4 regions of the Streptomyces sp. NPDC050842 genome follow, and region 1 is predicted to be linked to each of the others. Evidence: riboswitches for the same ligand, from Rfam matches in the RefSeq annotation. Region 1 holds a riboswitch; each other region holds the start of a gene.
The links. Region 1 has a riboswitch for cobalamin ahead of ACIBG6_RS31290 (ABC transporter substrate-binding protein). Riboswitches for the same ligand answer to the same signal wherever they lie in the genome.
Positions count from the first base shown of each region.

Region 2: another riboswitch for cobalamin. It lies ahead of ACIBG6_RS23980 (cobalamin biosynthesis protein); the one in region 1 lies ahead of ACIBG6_RS31290 (ABC transporter substrate-binding protein).
Region 3: another riboswitch for cobalamin. It lies ahead of ACIBG6_RS02995 (energy-coupling factor ABC transporter permease); the one in region 1 lies ahead of ACIBG6_RS31290 (ABC transporter substrate-binding protein).
Region 4: another riboswitch for cobalamin. It lies ahead of ACIBG6_RS15490 (ribonucleoside-diphosphate reductase subunit alpha); the one in region 1 lies ahead of ACIBG6_RS31290 (ABC transporter substrate-binding protein).

Region 1 covers NZ_JBITGA010000010.1:351,468-355,666, reverse strand. The annotation lists gene ACIBG6_RS31315 (amidohydrolase) at 1-227, shown strand, start outside; gene ACIBG6_RS31310 (TetR/AcrR family transcriptional regulator) at 297-854, shown strand; gene ACIBG6_RS31305 (DJ-1/PfpI family protein) at 1,008-1,748, shown strand; partial or broken gene ACIBG6_RS31300 (amino acid permease) at 1,918-2,134, shown strand; gene ACIBG6_RS31295 (cold-shock protein) at 2,225-2,431, shown strand; cobalamin riboswitch at 2,482-2,689, shown strand; gene ACIBG6_RS31290 (ABC transporter substrate-binding protein) at 2,755-3,816, shown strand; gene ACIBG6_RS31285 (FecCD family ABC transporter permease) at 3,813-4,199, shown strand, end outside.
Region 2 covers NZ_JBITGA010000007.1:57,985-62,183, forward strand. The annotation lists gene ACIBG6_RS23970 (anion permease) at 1-1,265, shown strand, start outside; gene ACIBG6_RS23975 (hypothetical protein) at 1,278-1,499, shown strand; cobalamin riboswitch at 1,656-1,788, shown strand; gene ACIBG6_RS23980 (cobalamin biosynthesis protein) at 1,822-2,805, shown strand; gene ACIBG6_RS23985 (cobyric acid synthase) at 2,802-4,199, shown strand, end outside.
Region 3 covers NZ_JBITGA010000001.1:673,196-677,394, reverse strand. The annotation lists gene dhaL (dihydroxyacetone kinase subunit DhaL) at 1-226, shown strand, start outside; gene ACIBG6_RS03015 (PTS-dependent dihydroxyacetone kinase phosphotransferase subunit DhaM) at 223-633, shown strand; gene ACIBG6_RS03010 (ArsR/SmtB family transcription factor) at 700-1,002, shown strand; gene ACIBG6_RS03005 (VOC family protein) at 999-1,391, shown strand; gene ACIBG6_RS03000 (Rid family hydrolase) at 1,440-1,832, opposite strand; cobalamin riboswitch at 1,847-2,082, shown strand; gene ACIBG6_RS02995 (energy-coupling factor ABC transporter permease) at 2,111-2,809, shown strand; gene ACIBG6_RS02990 (energy-coupling factor ABC transporter substrate-binding protein) at 2,806-3,207, shown strand; gene cbiQ (cobalt ECF transporter T component CbiQ) at 3,214-3,963, shown strand; gene ACIBG6_RS02980 (ATP-binding cassette domain-containing protein) at 3,960-4,199, shown strand, end outside.
Region 4 covers NZ_JBITGA010000004.1:527,969-532,167, reverse strand. The annotation lists gene ACIBG6_RS15495 (ribonucleotide-diphosphate reductase subunit beta) at 1-159, opposite strand, end outside; gene ACIBG6_RS15490 (ribonucleoside-diphosphate reductase subunit alpha) at 159-2,519, opposite strand; cobalamin riboswitch at 2,651-2,785, opposite strand; gene ACIBG6_RS15485 (GNAT family N-acetyltransferase) at 2,843-3,343, opposite strand; gene mctP (monocarboxylate uptake permease MctP) at 3,427-4,199, opposite strand, start outside.

The DNA of each region.
Region 1 (4,199 bases):
ACGGCGCGACGGAACGGCTCACCCTCGACGAGGCGCTGCTCGCGGTCACCGCCCACCCCGCCTGGCAGCTCCACCTCGACGACGAGCTCGGCTCCCTGCGCCCCGGGCTCCGCGCCGACCTCGCGATCCTCGCCCGAGACCCGTACACCGTCCCGCCGGAACGCCTCCCGGAGGAGGCCGCGGTCACGGCGACGTACCTGGGCGGGCGGCTCACCTGGAGCGGGTGACGGGAGGGCCTGTCCGCTCGTCCGTACGGGGACGGGCGGGCCTGTCACCGTGGATAAAGTGGGGCCACGATGACACGTTTCCGCGAGAGCGTCCGGTTTCTCCTGCGCGAGCAAGTGCTCGACGCCGCCTACCGCGTCGTCGCCGCGGAGGGCTGGGGCGGGCTGCGCATGACCGCCATCGCGCGGGCCGCCGGGATCAGCCGCCAGACGCTCTACAACGAGTTCGGCTCGAAGGACGCCATCGGCAACGCCCTGGTCCAGCGCGAGCTGGACGGCTTCCTGCGCGGCATCCAGCGCGAACTGGACGGCCACCGGGGCGAATTGGAGGCCGCGGCCGCCGCCGGGGTCGGCTACACCCTTCAGCAGGCCGCGGACAACCCGCTGATCAAGGGGGTCCTGGTGGCCGAGCGGGGCGGCGAGGGCGCTCTCCTCGCCTCGACGGCGATGGTCGACGCGTACGCGATCGAGACCTGGCCCGATGTGGACGAGGAGTCGCGGCGTCTCGCGGTCGAGACGATCGTGCGGCTCACGGTCAGCCACATCGTCCGGCCCGTGGCCTCCCCGGAGGAGTCGGCGCGCCGCATCGCCCGGATCACGGCGCGGACCGCGTACCCCGGCGGCCGCTGAGGCGCCGACCGGCCGCGCGCGGGAACCGGGCGGCGGGGCCGTCCGACTGACTCAGCGGGACGGACGGCCGGTGACGACCGCCGGGAACGAACGGTCCGGATCGGCCTTTTCCCACGGCTGTCCCCTTCGTCCGTCCACGACCCGGGGAGAGCCATGAACCGCCGCGACCTGCTCCGCGCCACCTCCACCCTCGGTGCCGCCTCCGCCCTCGCGGGCGTCGCCGCGGGACCCGCCGAAGCCGCCACGGGACCCGCCCGCACCGGACCCGCCACAGAGAAGCCGTTACGCGTCCAGCTCGTCCTCTTCGACGGAGTCGAGGAGCTCGACTTCGCCGCGCCCTACGAGGTGCTCGCGGCCGCCGGGTTCTTCACCGACCGCCCGGTGGAGGTCCGTTACGTCACCACCTCCGGTCCCGGCACCGTCACCGCCGCCTACGGGACGAAGGTCCGCGTCGAGCACCCCTGGGCCCCGCACAGGGCCGAGCTGCTCGTCGTGCCCGGCGGCGGCTACGCGCGCCGCGACAGCCCCGGGGTGTGGGCCGAGATCGACAAGGGCGTCCTGCCCCGTGCCCTCGCGGCGGCGGCCCGGCCGGGGCTCACCGTCACCGCCCTGTGCACGGGCGTGATGCTCCTCGCGGCGGCCGGGCTCACCCGGGGCCGTCCCTGCACCACCCACCACAAGGCCCGGCCCGATCTGGAGCGGCAGGGCGGCTTCCTGAAGAGGGCCCGGGTGGTCGACGACGGCGACCTGGTGACCGCCGGCGGCGTCACGTCCGGTCTGGAGCTCGCCCTCTGGCTGGTCCGCCGCGAGCTGGGCCCGGACGCGGCGAACGGTCTGGAGGCGATGCTCGAGTACGAGGCCCGCGGCACGGTATGGACCCGGACCCGGGACTGATCGGCGGGCCGCGGGACGTGCCGTGAAGTCGGCGAGGCCCGGTGACGGACACGGGGGATCTCCGACACCGGGCCTCTGTTGAAGATTCTACGAGATCGTGGAGGGTGTCCCGCACATCGGGGCCGTCCAGGTCACCGCGAGCCAGACGACGCCGTGGCGGTGGACCGCGGCTGGAGGCCTGCTCGTCTTCTCCGGCGGCGACGCCAGCACCCTCGTCCCGCTCTTCGCGATCGGGGTCTTCGTCGGCTTCACCCTCGCGCAGACCGGCATGGTCCTGCATTGCCGGCATGGTCCTGCACTGGCGGGCGACCCGTCAGTGGGGCAGGGCCGCGCTCAACGGGCTCGGCGCCGTCCTCACCGGCGTCTCCGTGATCGTCGTCACCGCCCACGGCGGTGTCCCGTGACGGGCGAAGTGCGCGCCGACGGGGTAGATCTCCCCTGAGAGGCACATCGCCGGTGACGACAGGGAGGCCGCCGTGGAAGGCAGAAGCAAAGGGTTCGTCCAGTCCTTCAACCGTCTCGGCGGGTACGGCTTCGTCGTCCCGGTGGATTCCGAGGAACAGGTCTACTTCAGCGCCGCGGACATCGAGGGAGAGGTGCGGACGGTCTCCGAGGGCCAGCAGGTCACCTTCGTCCTCGTCCTCGGCGACGGCCGCTTCGAGGCGAAGGAACTGCGCCTCTGACCTGGGGGGTGTCGTGACGGTCCGCGCCCGGAGGCGCGACGGGTCCCCGGTGGTACTGTGCCGAGGCCAGTCGCACCTTTGCGCTCACCCGAACGGGCGAGCGTACGGGTCAGGGAATCCGGTGGGAAACCGGAGCTGACGCGCAGCGGTGAGGGCGACGGGCGGAGCATCGGCCACTGGGCGGCGGAACAGGCCCGGGAAGGCGCCCCGTCCGGATGACCCCGAGTCCGAAGACCTGCTGGCGGCCCCGGCGTCACGCCGTCGACCGGGGAGCACCGTACGACAGGCTCCGCGTATGAGCCGTGGACGCAGAGGAATGCTCCGTGCCGCTCGCACACCCCGTCCGTTCCGCCGCGCTGCTTCTCGCCGGCGCCCTGACCCTGCTCGTGACCGCGACGGGCTGTGGCGGCGGACCCGCCACGACGCCGTCGGCGAAGAGTCCCGCCGAAGGCTCGGGATCCGGCTACCCCGTGACCCTCGACAACTGCGGTGAGCGCGTACGGATCGACCGCCCGCCCCGGCGGGCCGTCGCCCTCGACCAGGGTGCCGCCGAGATCCTGCTCTCCCTCGGCCTGGCCGACCGGATGGTCGGCACCGGGACCTGGACCGACCCCGTCCTCAAGGGGCTCGAGGCGCAGAACGCGAAGGTGCCGCGCCTCGCCGACCGCTACCCCTCCTTCGAGAAGGTCCTCGACACCGAACCCGACTTCGCCGCGGCCTCGTTCGCGTACACCCTCGGCAAGGGCGGCGTCGCGCCCCGCGAGCAGTTCGCGAAACTGGGCGTCCCCACGTACCTCTCGCCGACCGACTGCGCCGACAAGGACAACAGCGGCGACGGCGACGGTGTCCGCACCCGGCCGCTCACGATGGAGACCGTCCACGGCGAGATCCGCGACCTGGCCCGGGTGTTCGGGGTGCCGGAGCGAGGCGAGAAGCTCGTCGCCGAACTCGAAGGCCGGGTGGCGAAGGCGACGTCGTCCGGCGACTTCACGGACGCCACGGTCCTCTATTGGTTCGCCAACTCCGAGTCCCCCTACATGGCGGGCTGTTGCGGCGCCCCCGGCATCGTGACCCGCGCGCTCGGCGCGAAGAACGTCTTCGACGACACCCGCGAGGAGTGGCCCCAGATCAACTGGGAGACCGTCGCGGACCGCGACCCGGACGTGCTCGTGATCGGCGATCTGACCCGCCGTTCCCAGTCGGCCGAGAGCGCCGCGAAGAAGATCGCGTTCCTGGAGTCCGACCCGGTCACCAGGAACATGACGGCGGTGAAGAAGAAGCGGTACGTGCTGCTCAGCGGACAGGCGATGAACCCCACGATCCGTACCGTCGAGGGCGTCGAGAAGGTGGCGGCCGCGCTCCGCTCGTACGGGCTCGCCAAGTGACCCTCACGCGCCCGGTCGAGTCGGTCGAGGTGCCGCGCGGGAGCGGAGCGCTGTCCGGCGGCCGGACACTGGCGTGGGCCGTGGCCGGGCTCGCCGTCCTCTGCGCGTCGGCCGCCGCGGCGATCACCATCGGGCCGGCGGACATCCGCGTCGGCGAGGTGTGGTCCGTCGTCGTCGCCCACCTGACCGGGGGCGCCTCGGACCTGTCCCCGATCCGGGACGGGATCGTCTGGAACCTGCGCCTGCCCCGTACCCTCCTCGCGGCCGTGTGCGGCGCCGGACTCGCCGTGTGCGGGGCGGTCATGCAGTCGCTCCTGCGCAATCCGCTCGCCGATCCCTTCGTCCTCGGCGTCTCCTCGGGGGCCTCGACCGGCGCCGTCCTG
Region 2 (4,199 bases), on a different contig from region 1:
ACATCACGCTGCTGCTCGCCATTGTGGTCGTGACAGCTCTCGTGTTCGATTTCACGAACGGTTTCCACGACACCGCCAACGCGATGGCCACGACCATCTCGACCGGTGCCCTGAAGCCCAAGACGGCGGTGGCCATGTCCGCCGTGCTGAACCTCGTCGGCGCGTTCCTGTCCGTGGAGGTCGCCAAGACGATCTCCGGCGGGATCATCAACGAAGAGGGCATTCGTACAGAAGTGATCTTCGCGGCGCTCGTGGGCGCCATCCTGTGGAACCTGCTGACCTGGCTCGTGGGCCTGCCGTCCAGCTCCTCCCACGCCCTCTTCGGCGGCCTCATCGGCGCCGCGGTCATGTCGGCCGGCTGGTCGGCCGTGAACGGCCCGACCATCGTCACCAAGGTCCTCATCCCCGCCATCGCCGCGCCGCTCGTCGCCGGCCTCGCCGCGATGCTGGCCACCCGGCTGACGTACAAGATCGGCGCCAACACCGACACGAAGCACACCGCCAAGGGCTACCGGGTCGGCCAGATCGCCTCCGCGGGTCTCGTCTCCCTCGCCCACGGCACCAACGACGCCCAGAAGACGATGGGCATCATCACCCTCGCCCTGGTCACCCAGGGCGTCGTCGCCCCCGGCTCCAACCCGCCCCTCTGGGTCATCGTCGCCGCCGGCGTCGCGATCGCGCTCGGCACCTACCTCGGCGGCTGGCGCATCATCCGCACCATGGGCAAGGGCCTCACCGACCTCCAGCCGCAGCAGGGCTTCGCCGCCCAGACCAGCGCCGCCACGGTCATCCTGGCCTCCTCGCACCTCGGCTTCTCCCTCTCCACCACCCAGTCCTGCTCGGGTGCCGTGATGGGCGCGGGCCTCGGCCGCAAGGGCGGTGTCGTCCGCTGGTCGACCGCGACCCGGATGTTCGTCGCCTGGGGTCTGACCCTGCCCGCCGCGGGCCTGGTCGGCGCCGGCGCCGAGTTCCTCACCAAGCAGGGTCCCTGGGGCATCGCCGCCGTCGCGGTCCTGCTGGTCTCCGGCTCGGCCGTCATCTGGTCGCTGTCCCGCCGCAAGCCGGTCGACCACAACAACGTCACCGACGACGACCTCGACGGCGAGTCCGAGCCCGCGGGTGTGGTGACCACCGCGATCGCGGCCGTCACCCCGCCGCCGGCCGGTTCCGTCGCCGCCGTCGCGGACGAGGACCTGAAGACCACCATCCCCTCGCCGGTTCCCACGGACCCGGCCGCTCCCCCGGCCCCCGCCGCAGCGGTGTAAGGAACCAACGACATGAAGATCGACTGGGCAGCTCTCGGCTCCGTCTTCGGAGTCAGCCTCGTGGCGACCGTCGCCCTCGTGGGCCTCTTCACCCTCGGCATCATCGGCCTCTCCAAGCAGGAGCAGGCCGCCGCCCAGGGCGGCTCGGCCACGATGGCCCGGACCGGCGCCTACGCCTGCTTCGCCGCGTGCCTGGCGGCCGTGGCCTACGGCATCTACCTGATCGTCGCCTGACGGTCCTCGCCACTCCGCAGTACATCGGCCGGGCGGTCCGCACCTTCGGGTGCGGGCCGCCCGGCCGCCGTGTTCGTGGTGCTTGCCGGGGCCCGTGTCTGTGGTGCTTCGCACAGTGACCTGTCGCAGGTCAAGGGTGGGTTGACGGGTGTTCGCGGGCCGTGGTGGACTGCCGAGGCCATTACGGCGGCAGCAGAGGAAGTCCGGTGCGAATCCGGCGCGGTCCCGCCACTGTGACCGGATCCGAAGGGTCCGGGAGTCAGGAACTCTCGCCGCCGGTCACGTCGATCCAGGGCGCGGACCCTGAGTGAGGACCTGCGCCATGCCCGGCCGCATCAGAGCCAGCCGCCTCTCCCGGGACGGATTCGCGTACGGCGCGGCCCTCGGGCTCGCCGTCGACCGGCTCGTCGGCGATCCCCGCCGCGGACATCCCGTCGCCGTCTTCGGCCGCGCGGCCGCCGCCGTCGAGCAGCGCCTGCACCACGACCACCGCGGCTGGGGCGCCCTGCACACCGCCGTCTGCGCCGGCTCCACCGCCGCCCTCGGCGCACTCGCCGCCCGGGCCGTACGGGACCGGCCGGCCGCCGCCGTGGCGCTGACCGCCGCCTCCGTCTGGGCCGTCGTCGGCGGCACGACCCTGGGGCGGGAGGCCCGCGCGATCGGCGGGGCGCTCGCCGTCGGGGACCTGGAGGTCGCCCGGGAGCGGCTGCCGCACCTGTGCGGGCGCGACCCGCAGTCCCTGGACGGCCCCGCGATGGCCCGCGCGGTCGTCGAGTCCGTCGCCGAGAACACCTCCGACGCCGTGGTCGGCGCCCTCTTCTGGGGTGCCGTCGCGGGCGTGCCGGGCCTCGTCGCCTTCCGGGCGGTCAACACCCTCGACGCGATGGTCGGCCACAAGTCCCCGCGCCACCGCCGCTTCGGCTGGGCCTCGGCCCGGCTCGACGACGTGGCCGGCTGGCCCGGGGCCCGGCTGACGGCCGTCGCCGCGACGCTCGCCGGAGGCAATCCGCGCGGGGCCGTACGGGCCTGGCGGGCGGACGCCGACAAGCACCCGAGCCCCAACGCGGGCCCCGTCGAGGCCTCCTTCGCGGGCGCCCTCGGCGTACGGCTCGGGGGGACCCTCTCGTACGGCGGGCGGGTCGAGCACCGGCCCGTGCTCAACGGGGAAGGGCGGCCCGTCGAGGTCGCCGACATCGACCGGGCGGTCCGGCTCTCCCGCCGGGTGACCGTACTGACCCTGGCCGCCTGTGTCGGCGGCCGCATGATCATCGGTGCCGTGAAGCGCGCGAAGCGGAGGAACGCATGAGGGGTGGGGGCCTGCTGGTCGCCGGGACCACGTCCGACGCCGGCAAGAGCGTCGTGACGGCCGGCATCTGCCGCTGGCTGGTCCGCAAGGGCCTGAAGGTGGCGCCGTTCAAGGGGCAGAACATGTCCCTCAACTCCTTCGTGACCCGCGAGGGCGCCGAGATCGGGCGGGCCCAGGCCATGCAGGCGCAGGCCGCCCGGGTCGAGCCGACCGCGCTCATGAACCCGGTCCTGCTCAAGCCGGGCAGCGACCGCTCCAGCCAGGTCGTCCTGATGGGCAAGCCGGTGGGCGAGATGAGCGCACGCGGGTTCTTCGGGGGGTCCGGGGGGTCGTCCCCCGGGAAGGCACTGCGCGGGGGGCGGCAGAAGGAGCTCTTCGAGCCGGTCATGGCGTGCCTGGAGGAACTCCGGGGCATGTACGACGCCGTGATCTGCGAGGGGGCGGGCAGTCCGGCCGAGATCAACCTGCGGCGCACGGACATCGTGAACATGGGCATCGCGCGGGCCGCGCGGCTACCCGTCGTCGTGGTCGGCGACATCGACCGGGGCGGGGTCTTCGCCCAGTTCTTCGGGACGACGGCGCTGCTGAGCCCCGAGGACCAGTCGCTCGTCGCCGGATACCTCGTGAACAAGTTCCGGGGTGACGTGACCCTGCTCGAACCCGGGCTCGACATGCTGTACGGGCTGACCGGGCGCCGGACCTTCGGTGTCCTGCCGTACGCGCACGGGCTCGGCATCGACGAGGAGGACGGGCTCCGGGTCTCGCTGCGCGGCACCGTGCGCGAGTCCGTCGTCGCGCCGCCGGTCGGCGCGGACGTGCTGCGGGTCGCCGTGTGCGCCGTCCCGCTCATGTCGAACTTCACCGACGTCGACGCGCTGGCCGCCGAGCCGGGTGTCGTCGTCCGGTTCGTGGACCGGCCGGAGGAACTCGTCGACGCCGACCTCGTCGTCGTGCCGGGGACCCGGGGGACGGTCAAGGCGCTCGCCTGGCTGCGGGAGCGGGGGCTGGCCGGCGAGCTGGCCCGGCGCGCGGCCGAAGGGCGGCCGGTGCTCGGGATCTGCGGCGGGTTCCAGGTGCTCGGCGAGCACATCGAGGACGAGGTCGAGTCGAAGGCCGGGGCCGTCGACGGGCTCGGGCTGCTGCCCGTACGGGTGCGGTTCGCGCGCGAGAAGACCCTGGCGCGGCCGGTCGGCGAGGCGCTCGGGGAACGGGTCGAGGGGTACGAGATCCATCACGGCGTCGCGGAGGTGGGCGGCGGCGAGGCGTTCCTCGACGGATGCCGGGTCGGCTCCGTGTGGGGCACGCACTGGCACGGCTCGCTGGAGAGCGACGGGTTCCGCCGGGCGTTCCTGCGGGAGGTCGCGGCGGCGGCGGGGCGTCGGTTCGTGCCCGCC
Region 3 (4,199 bases), on a different contig from region 1:
GCTGGACGCGCTCGTCCCGGCCGTGGAGGGACTGCGGAGCTCCTTCGGTGCGGCGCGCGCGGCGGCCGAGGAGGGCGCCCTCGCGACCGTACCGCTCCGGGCGCGCAAGGGCAGGGCCAGCTATCTCGGCGAGCGGTCGATCGGGCACCAGGACCCGGGGGCGACGTCGTCGGCGCTGTTGTTCGCCGAACTCGCCGCCGCAGCCCGTACGGAGGGCGCCGGGTGAGCGCGACCGCGCCGGTCGGCATCGTGCTGGTCTCGCACAGCGCGGATGTCGCGGCCGCGGTGGCGGCGCTGGCCCAGGGCCTCGCGGGCGGGGGCGGGACCGCGCCGATCCTGCCGGCGGGCGGGCTCCCCGACGGCGGTCTCGGGACGAGCGCCGAGCTGATCCGCGCGGCGGCGGAGGCCGTCGACGGCGGCGCCGGGGTGGCGCTCCTGGTCGACCTCGGCAGTGCGGTCCTGACGGTGAAGGCGCTGCTCGCCGAGGGCGACGCGCTGCCGGAGGGCTCCCGGCTGATCGACGCGCCGTTCGTCGAGGGCGCGGTCGCGGCGCTGGTGACGGCGAGCGCGGGCGGGGATCTCGACGCGGTGGCCTCGGCGGCCTCGGAGGCGTACACCTATCGCAAGCAGTGAGTGACGGCGCCAGGGAGTGAGGGTGTCGACTTGATAGGCAAGCGAGGAGTTGCCTATCCTGGAGTGGTGGCCGACGACCTTTTCAAAGCCTTGGCCGACCCCACCCGCCGCACGATCCTCGACGAGCTCACGGAGAAATCCGGACAGACACTGTTCGAGATCTGTTCGCGGCTGAGCATGAGGCATCAGCTCGGCATCTCGCGCCAGGGGGTCTCCCAGCACCTCGCCGTGCTGGAGGCCGCCGGGCTCGTCGAGACCAGGCGGGAGGGCCGGTACAAGTTCCACGACCTGAACACCGCCCCCCTGCGGCACATCACCGAGCGATGGCCCGTGCCCGACACCCCAGGACCGGAGAAGAGCACCTCATGAAGATCCATCTGACCAGCGTCTTCGTCGACGACCAGGCCAAGGCCGAGCGTTTCTACACCGAGATCCTCGGCTTCGTGAAGAAGCACGACGTCCCGCTGGGCGAGACGGACCGGTGGCTGACGGTCGTCTCGCCCCACGAGCCCGCCGGCACCGAACTCCTCCTGGAGCCCGCCGGCCATCCGGCGGTCAAGCCGTACCGCGACGCGCTGGTCCAGGACGGCATCCCGCTGGCCCAGTTCGCGGTCGACGACGTGCGGGCGGAGTACGCCCGTCTGCGCGGCCTCGGCGTCCACTTCACCCAGGAGCCCCTGGAGATGGGCCCCGTCACCACCGCCGTCTTCGACGACACCTGCGGCAACCTGATCCAGATCGCGACGGAGCCGAAGTAGTACGGAGCAGTGGCGGGCCGGCCGACTGTCGGCCCGCTCCCCCCGTCGTCAGTCCACGACCGCGTCGAGCTCCACCTCGACGAGCCACGCGGGATCGATGAACCGCGAGACCTCGACGAAGGTCGTCACCGGCCGCACCTCCGCGAACCGCTCCCCGTGGGCCCGCGCGGCCTCCTTCCACGAGGTCACGTCGGTGAGCATGACGCGGGTGCGCACGACGTCGTCCAGGGACGCACCCGCCGCCTTCAGCGCCGCCTCGGCGATGTCGAGACACCTGGCGGTCTGGGCGTACACGTCGCCCGGCGCGACGGCGGCCCCGTCGTCGCCGATGGGAGCGGTCCCGGCGACCGCTACGTACGCACCCTTTCGAACGGCCCGGGAAAAGCCGATCTCCGGTTCGAGTGGCGACCCGGAACTGACCCTCTGTCGAACATCACTCACCGCTCCGTGCTCCTCCGCGTTGTAATGCACCTGGTCAACGCACTAGTGTCGCAGGGCCTTGGTGTACGGGAAACCGGTGCAGTACCGGTGCGGCCCTCGCCACTGTGATCGGGAGTTCCGGCTCCACACCCGTGGGAGACCCCCGTGGGCAAGCCACTGGACCGTTGTGGGAGACCACCGCGGTGTGGGAAGGCGGAGTCGGGACGTATGACCGTCAGCCAGGAGACCGGCCAAGGTGCGTTGTCCATCCACGAGGTGCTGGAGAGGGTCTCCCAACCATGCATATAGCCGAGGGGTATCTGCCCCCCGTACACGCCGCCGCCTGGGGCGTCGCGGCCGCTCCGTTTGTCGTCCACGGGGTTCGCGCGCTCACCCGCGAGGTGCGCTCCAACCCCGAGTCCACCCTGCTGCTCGGCGCCTCCGGCGCCTTCACGTTCGTCCTGTCCGCGCTCAAGCTCCCGTCCGTGACGGGCAGTTGCTCGCATCCGACGGGTACGGGTCTGGGCGCGATCCTCTTCCGACCGCCGATCATGGCGGTCCTCGGGACGATCACCCTGCTCTTCCAGGCGCTGCTGCTCGCCCACGGCGGGCTCACCACGCTCGGCGCGAACGCCTTCTCGATGGCGATCGTCGGGCCCTGGGCGGGGTACGGGACCTATCTGCTGGTGCGCCGGTTCGGTGCGCCGCTGATGGTCGCCGTCTTCTTCGGCGCGTTCGTCGCCGACCTGTCCACGTACTGCGTCACGAGCGTCCAGCTCGCGCTGGCCTTCCCCGACCAGGGGAGCGGCATCATGGGCGCCCTGGCCAAGTTCGGTTCCATCTTCGCCGTGACGCAGATCCCGCTGGCGGTGAGCGAGGGCCTGCTCACCGTGCTCGTGATGCGGCTGCTCATGCAGTCCAGCAAGGGCGAGCTGACCCGGCTGGGCGTCCTGACCCGGTCCGCCACGAAGCGACACGAGGAGGCGGCCGCGCGATGAGCTTCACCGTCAGCCGGAACACGAAGATCAACGCCCTGCTGCTGCTCGTCGTCGCCGCGCTCGCGGTGCTGCCGCTCGCGCTGGGGCTCGGCGACCACAAGGAGGAGCCGTTCGCCGGGGCGGACGCGGAGGCGGAGACCGCGATCACGGAGCTCCAGCCGGACTACGAACCGTGGTTCAGCCCCCTGTACGAGCCTCCGTCGGGGGAGATCGAGTCGGCGCTGTTCGCCCTCCAGGCGGCGCTGGGCGCCGGTGTCCTCGCCTACTACTTCGGTGTGCGGCGCGGACGTCGGCAGGGTGAGGCCCGCGCGCTGGCGCAGGCCGGGGATGGTATGGAGAGCGCGGAGGGTGTCGCGCGTGCGGACTCGCGCGTCGACGCCGGGGACAAGGACGCGTAGCCGCCCATGTTGCCGATCGACGCGGCGGCGCACAGCAGTCGCTGGCGCCGCCGCCATCCCGTCGAGAAGGCCCTGCTCGGCTTCGGTCTCACCCTGTGCGCGGTGTGTCTGCCGCCGTGGCCGGGTGCGGTGCTCGTCGCGGCGGCCACGCTCGTGGTCCTGCTCGGCCCGGCCGGGGTGGCGGGCCGTCAGCTGTGGCGGGCGTTCCGCGTGCCGCTCGGGTTCTGCGTCACGGGCGCGGTGCCGCTGCTCTTCGAGGTGGGCGGGGCGCGGGGGTTCGTGGCCCTCGCGCCCGGCGGGCCCGTCCACGCGGGCGAGCTGCTGCTGCGGACCGCCGCCGCCTCGCTGGGGGTGCTGCTCTTCGCGTTCACGACGCCCGTCTCCGACGTGCTCCCCCGGCTCGTCCGTGCGGGGGTGCCCGCTCCCGTGGTGGACGTGGCGCTCGTGATGTACCGGATCATCTTCCTGCTCCTCGACTCCCTGTCCAAGATCCGTCAGGCGCAGGCCGCCCGCCTCGGGCACACCACCCGGGCGGCGACCTGGCGCTCGCTCGCCGGCCTCGGCGCCACGTCGTTCGTGCGCGCCTTCGACCGGGCCCAGCGCCTGCAGTCCGGGCTCGCCGGGCGCGGCTACGACGGGACCCTGCGGGTCCTGGTCCCCGCGGCCGCGGTCTCCCGCCGGTTCCTGGCGACGGCCGGCGGGCTCCTCTGCGGGCTCGTCGCCCTCACCCTCGTACTCGAAAGGTTCCTGCCGTGACGTCTCCGACGACCTCCGCGACGCCCGTCGTGGAGCTGGTGAAGGCGGGTTTCGCCTACGAGGACGGGCCGGCGGTGCTGTCGGACGTGGACTTCGCGGTGCCGGAGGGGCGGGCGATCGCGCTGCTCGGGCGGAACGGCAGCGGCAAGACGACGCTGCTGCGGCTGCTCAGCGGGGGGCTGCGGCGCGGGAGCGGGTCGCTGCTCCTGGACGGGGCGGAGGTGACGTACGACCGG
Region 4 (4,199 bases), on a different contig from region 1:
CTTCGCGAGGTCGGCGACGTCCGAGTGGAGGTCGACCTCCTCCACGGTCCACGTGTTCTTGATCGCGTCGCGGTAGCGCTCGTAGAAGTCCGGGTAGCGCATCGGACGGAGGGTCAGTTCGAAGCCCGGGTCGAGCAGGTTCTTGTTGTCGCTGGACATCACTGGCAGGCCTCGCAGGACTCGGGGTTTTCGAGAGAGCAGGCGAGGGCCTCTTCGGAGGTCGCCTGTACGGGGATGGGCGCGGCGGCCGTCGTCGACGCCTGGGCGGCGCGGGCGATCCGGGTCGCCGGGCGCGAGCGCAGGTAGTACGTCGTCTTCAGCCCCTGCTTCCAGGCGTACGCGTACATCGACGACAGCTTGCCGATCGTCGGCGTCTCCAGGAACAGGTTCAGGGACTGCGACTGGTCGAGGAACGGGGTGCGGGCGGCGGCCATGTCGATGAGGCCGCGCTGCGGGATCTCCCACGCCGTGCGGTACAGCTCGCGCACCTCGGCCGGGATCCAGGTGAAGCCCGCGACCGAGCCGCTGGCGTCGCGCAGCGCGTCCCGGGTCTGGGCGTCCCACACGCCGAGCCGCTTCAGCTCGTCGACGAGGTACGAGTTGACCTGGAGGAACTCGCCCGACAGCGTCTCGCGCTTGAAGAGGTTGGAGACCTGCGGCTCGATGCACTCGTACACGCCCGCGATCGAGGCGATGGTCGCCGTCGGCGCGATCGCCAGGAGCAGGCTGTTGCGCATGCCGACCGCGGCGATCCGCTCGCGCAGGGCCGCCCAGCGCTCGGGCCAGTTGAGCTCCACGTCGTAGTGGTCCGGGTGCAGGACACCGCGGGCGGTGCGGGTCTTGTCCCAGGCGGGGACCGGCCCGCTGCGCTCGGCGAGGTCGGCGGACGCCTCGTACGCGGCGAGCATGATCCGCTCCGCGATACGGGTCGACAGCGCGCGCGCCTCGGGGGAGTCGAACGGCAGCTTCAGCTGGAAGAAGACGTCCTGGAGGCCCATCGCGCCCAGGCCGACCGGCCGCCAGCGGGCGTTGGAACGCCCGGCCTGCTCGGTCGGGTAGAAGTTGATGTCGACCACCCGGTCGAGGAAGGTGACGGCCGTGCGGACGGTCGCGTCGAGCCGCTCCCAGTCGATGTCCCCGCCGACCACGAACGAACCCAGGTTCACCGAACCGAGGTTGCAGACGGCCGTCTCGCCGTCGTTCGTGACCTCGATGATCTCGGTGCACAGATTCGAGGAGTGGACGACAGTGCCGGGCTCGGCGGTCTGGTTGGCCGTCCGGTTCGAGGCGTCCTTGAAGGTCATCCAGCCGTTGCCGGTCTGGGCCAGGGTCCGCATCATCCGGCCGTACAGGTCACGGGCCGGCATGCTCTTGCGGGCCAGGCCCTTCGCCTCGGCGGCGCGGTAGGCGGCGTCGAACTCCTCGCCCCACAGGTCGACGAGCTCGGGCACGTCGGCCGGGGAGAAGAGCGACCACTCGGCGTCCGCGTTGACCCGGCGCATGAACTCGTCCGGGATCCAGTGCGCCAGGTTCAGGTTGTGCGTACGGCGCTGGTCCTCGCCCGTGTTGTCGCGGAGCTCCAGGAACTCCTCGATGTCCGCGTGCCAGGTCTCCAGGTAGACGGCGGCGGCGCCCTTGCGACGGCCGCCCTGGTTCACGGCGGCGACGGAGGCGTCGAGCGTCTTGAGGAACGGCACGATGCCGTTGGAGTGCCCGTTGGTGCCGCGGATGAGGGAACCGCGGGCGCGGATGCGGGAGTAGGACAGGCCGATGCCGCCCGCGTGCTTCGAGAGGCGCGCGACCTGGTGGTAGCGGTCGTAGATGGAGTCCAGCTCGTCCTGCGGGGAGTCGAGGAGATAGCAGGAGGACATCTGCGGGTGGCGGGTGCCGGAGTTGAAGAGCGTGGGGGAGGACGGGAGGTAGTCCAGGCGGCTCATCAGGCCGTACAGGGCGGCCACCTCGTCGAGCGCGCGGACCGTCTCGTCCTCGGCGAGGCCGCAGGCGACACGGAGCATGAAGTGCTGCGGGGTCTCGATCACCTTGCGGGTGATCGGGTGGCGCAGCAGGTAGCGCGAGAAGAGGGTGCGCAGACCGAAGTAGCCGAAGCGGTCGTCGGCGGCCTGGTCGACGGTCGCGTCGAGCCGGTCCGCGTGCAGCGCGACGAAGTCGGCGGTGCGGTCGGCGATCAGACCCTCGCGGTGGCCGACGGCCACGGAGGCGGAGAAGCAGACCGCGCCCTGGCTCGCGGCCTCGTCGGCGATGGTGATCGTCAGGAGCCGGGCGGCGAGCCGGGAGTAGGCCGGGTCCTCGGAGATCAGGCCGGCGGCCGCCTCGGTGGCCAGCTCGCGCAGTTCCGCCTCGTCCGACGTGGCGCTGCGGCCGCGGAGCGCGGCGGCGGCGACCTTGCCGGGGTCGGTGTCGGGCAGGTCGGCGGTGAGATCGGTCAGGGTCCGCAGCAGCACGGTGCCGGGTCCGTCGCTCTCGATCGCCGTGGCCGGATCGGCGGGCGCGATGGTCACGTGGGGCTCTCCCTCGCTCGGCTCGGGGCCGCGGGCGGGGGAAGGCGGGCAGGCGGGCATCCGTACGCCGGATGCGCCGCGTCCACCGGCCCACTCCGCGAGGCCCGGACGTCAGTGACACCCGGAACGGTCGGACCGGGCGCGCTGTCGGCAGGTCCTCGGACTCGCCTCGTACGCGCGTATGGGTACGAAGCACACCGTTGCGGGACAGTTCCGGATTCGCGCCGGATTTCCCTGCGTCGACAGCGAGCATGAGCATACATGTGGGGGGCGCCGCTTGCGGCACCCCCCACATGTTGTGTCGCCCTCGGTTGCTTTGGGTGTCAGAACTCCAGGGCGTAGGTCCGCAGCCGGTGGCCGGGAACCGGCTCCCAGTCCCGCTCCGGGGTGCGGACGAAGCCCATCCGCTCGTATATCCGGTGCGCGGAGACCATCTTCGCGTCCGTGGAGAGCACGAGCCGCGCGCACTCGGGCACGGCCCGCGCGCGGTCCGCGCAGTGGCGTACGAGGGCCTCTCCGACGCCCCTGCCGCGGGCCTCCGGCGCGACCACGAGCATCCGGAACTCGGCCTCGCCGGCGACGGCGATGTCCGCCCAGGTGGTGCCGCCCGAGGCGAAGGTCACCCCGCCGATGATCGCCTCGTCCGCGTCGACGGCGACGAGCACCTCGGCCTCGCGGGCCCGGCGGGCGGTGTCGCGCAGCACGGCCAGGTAGAAGTCGTCCTCGCCGTACAGCAGCAGCCCGTCGTTCAGATAGGTCAGCCCGGTGAGTTCCCCGAGTTCTTCGTACTCCTCGGGCCGTACCGCCCTGATCGTGAAGTCCATGGAGCCAGTCTGCCCCGGGGGCACGCGCGGGGGCCCGGGATTTCCTGGCGGAGATCCCGGGCCCCCTGCGTCGTACCGCGAGGTCAGTGCACTCCGGCGCCGACCTTCGCGTCCGGCGTCGGGTCCGTGTCCGGCTTCGCCGTGCGGGTCGGCGCGTCGGCCGTGTAGTCCGACGGGGACGTCTCGTCGACGCCCTCGGGGGCCTTCACGGCCTTGAGGACGAAGGTCAGGACGACCGTGACGACGAGGTTGAGGACGAAGGCGGTGAGACCGATGTAGCCGATCTCGCCGATGCCCGGGATCTCGGCGGAGGAACCGCCGAAGTGCTTCTGCGTCGGGCTGGCGACGCCGTACGCGGCGACCGTGCCGTAGACCATGCCGACGGCCCAGCCGGCGAGCAGCGCCCAGCGGTGGAACCAGCGGGTGAAGAGGCCGCCGACCAGCGCCGGGAAGGTCTGGAGGATCCAGATGCCGCCGAGGAGCTGGAAGTTGATCGCGACCGTCTTGTCCATGGTGAGGACGAAGGCGAGCGCGCCGACCTTCACCAGGAGCGAGACCAGCTTGGAGACCTTGGTCTCCTGCGCCGGGGTCGCGTCCGGTTTGATGAAGTCCTTGTAGATGTTGCGGGTGAAGAGGTTGGCCGCGGCGATCGACATGATCGCGGCCGGGACGAGCGCGCCGATGCCGATCGCGGCGAAGGCGACGCCCGCGAACCAGTCCGGGAACATGGTCTCGAAGAGCTGCGGGATGGCGAGCTGGCCGTTCTTGACCTGGATCCCGGCGGCGATGGCCATGAAGCCGAGCAGCGCGAGCAGGCCCAGCATCAGCGAGTACAGCGGCAGGATCGTGGTGTTGC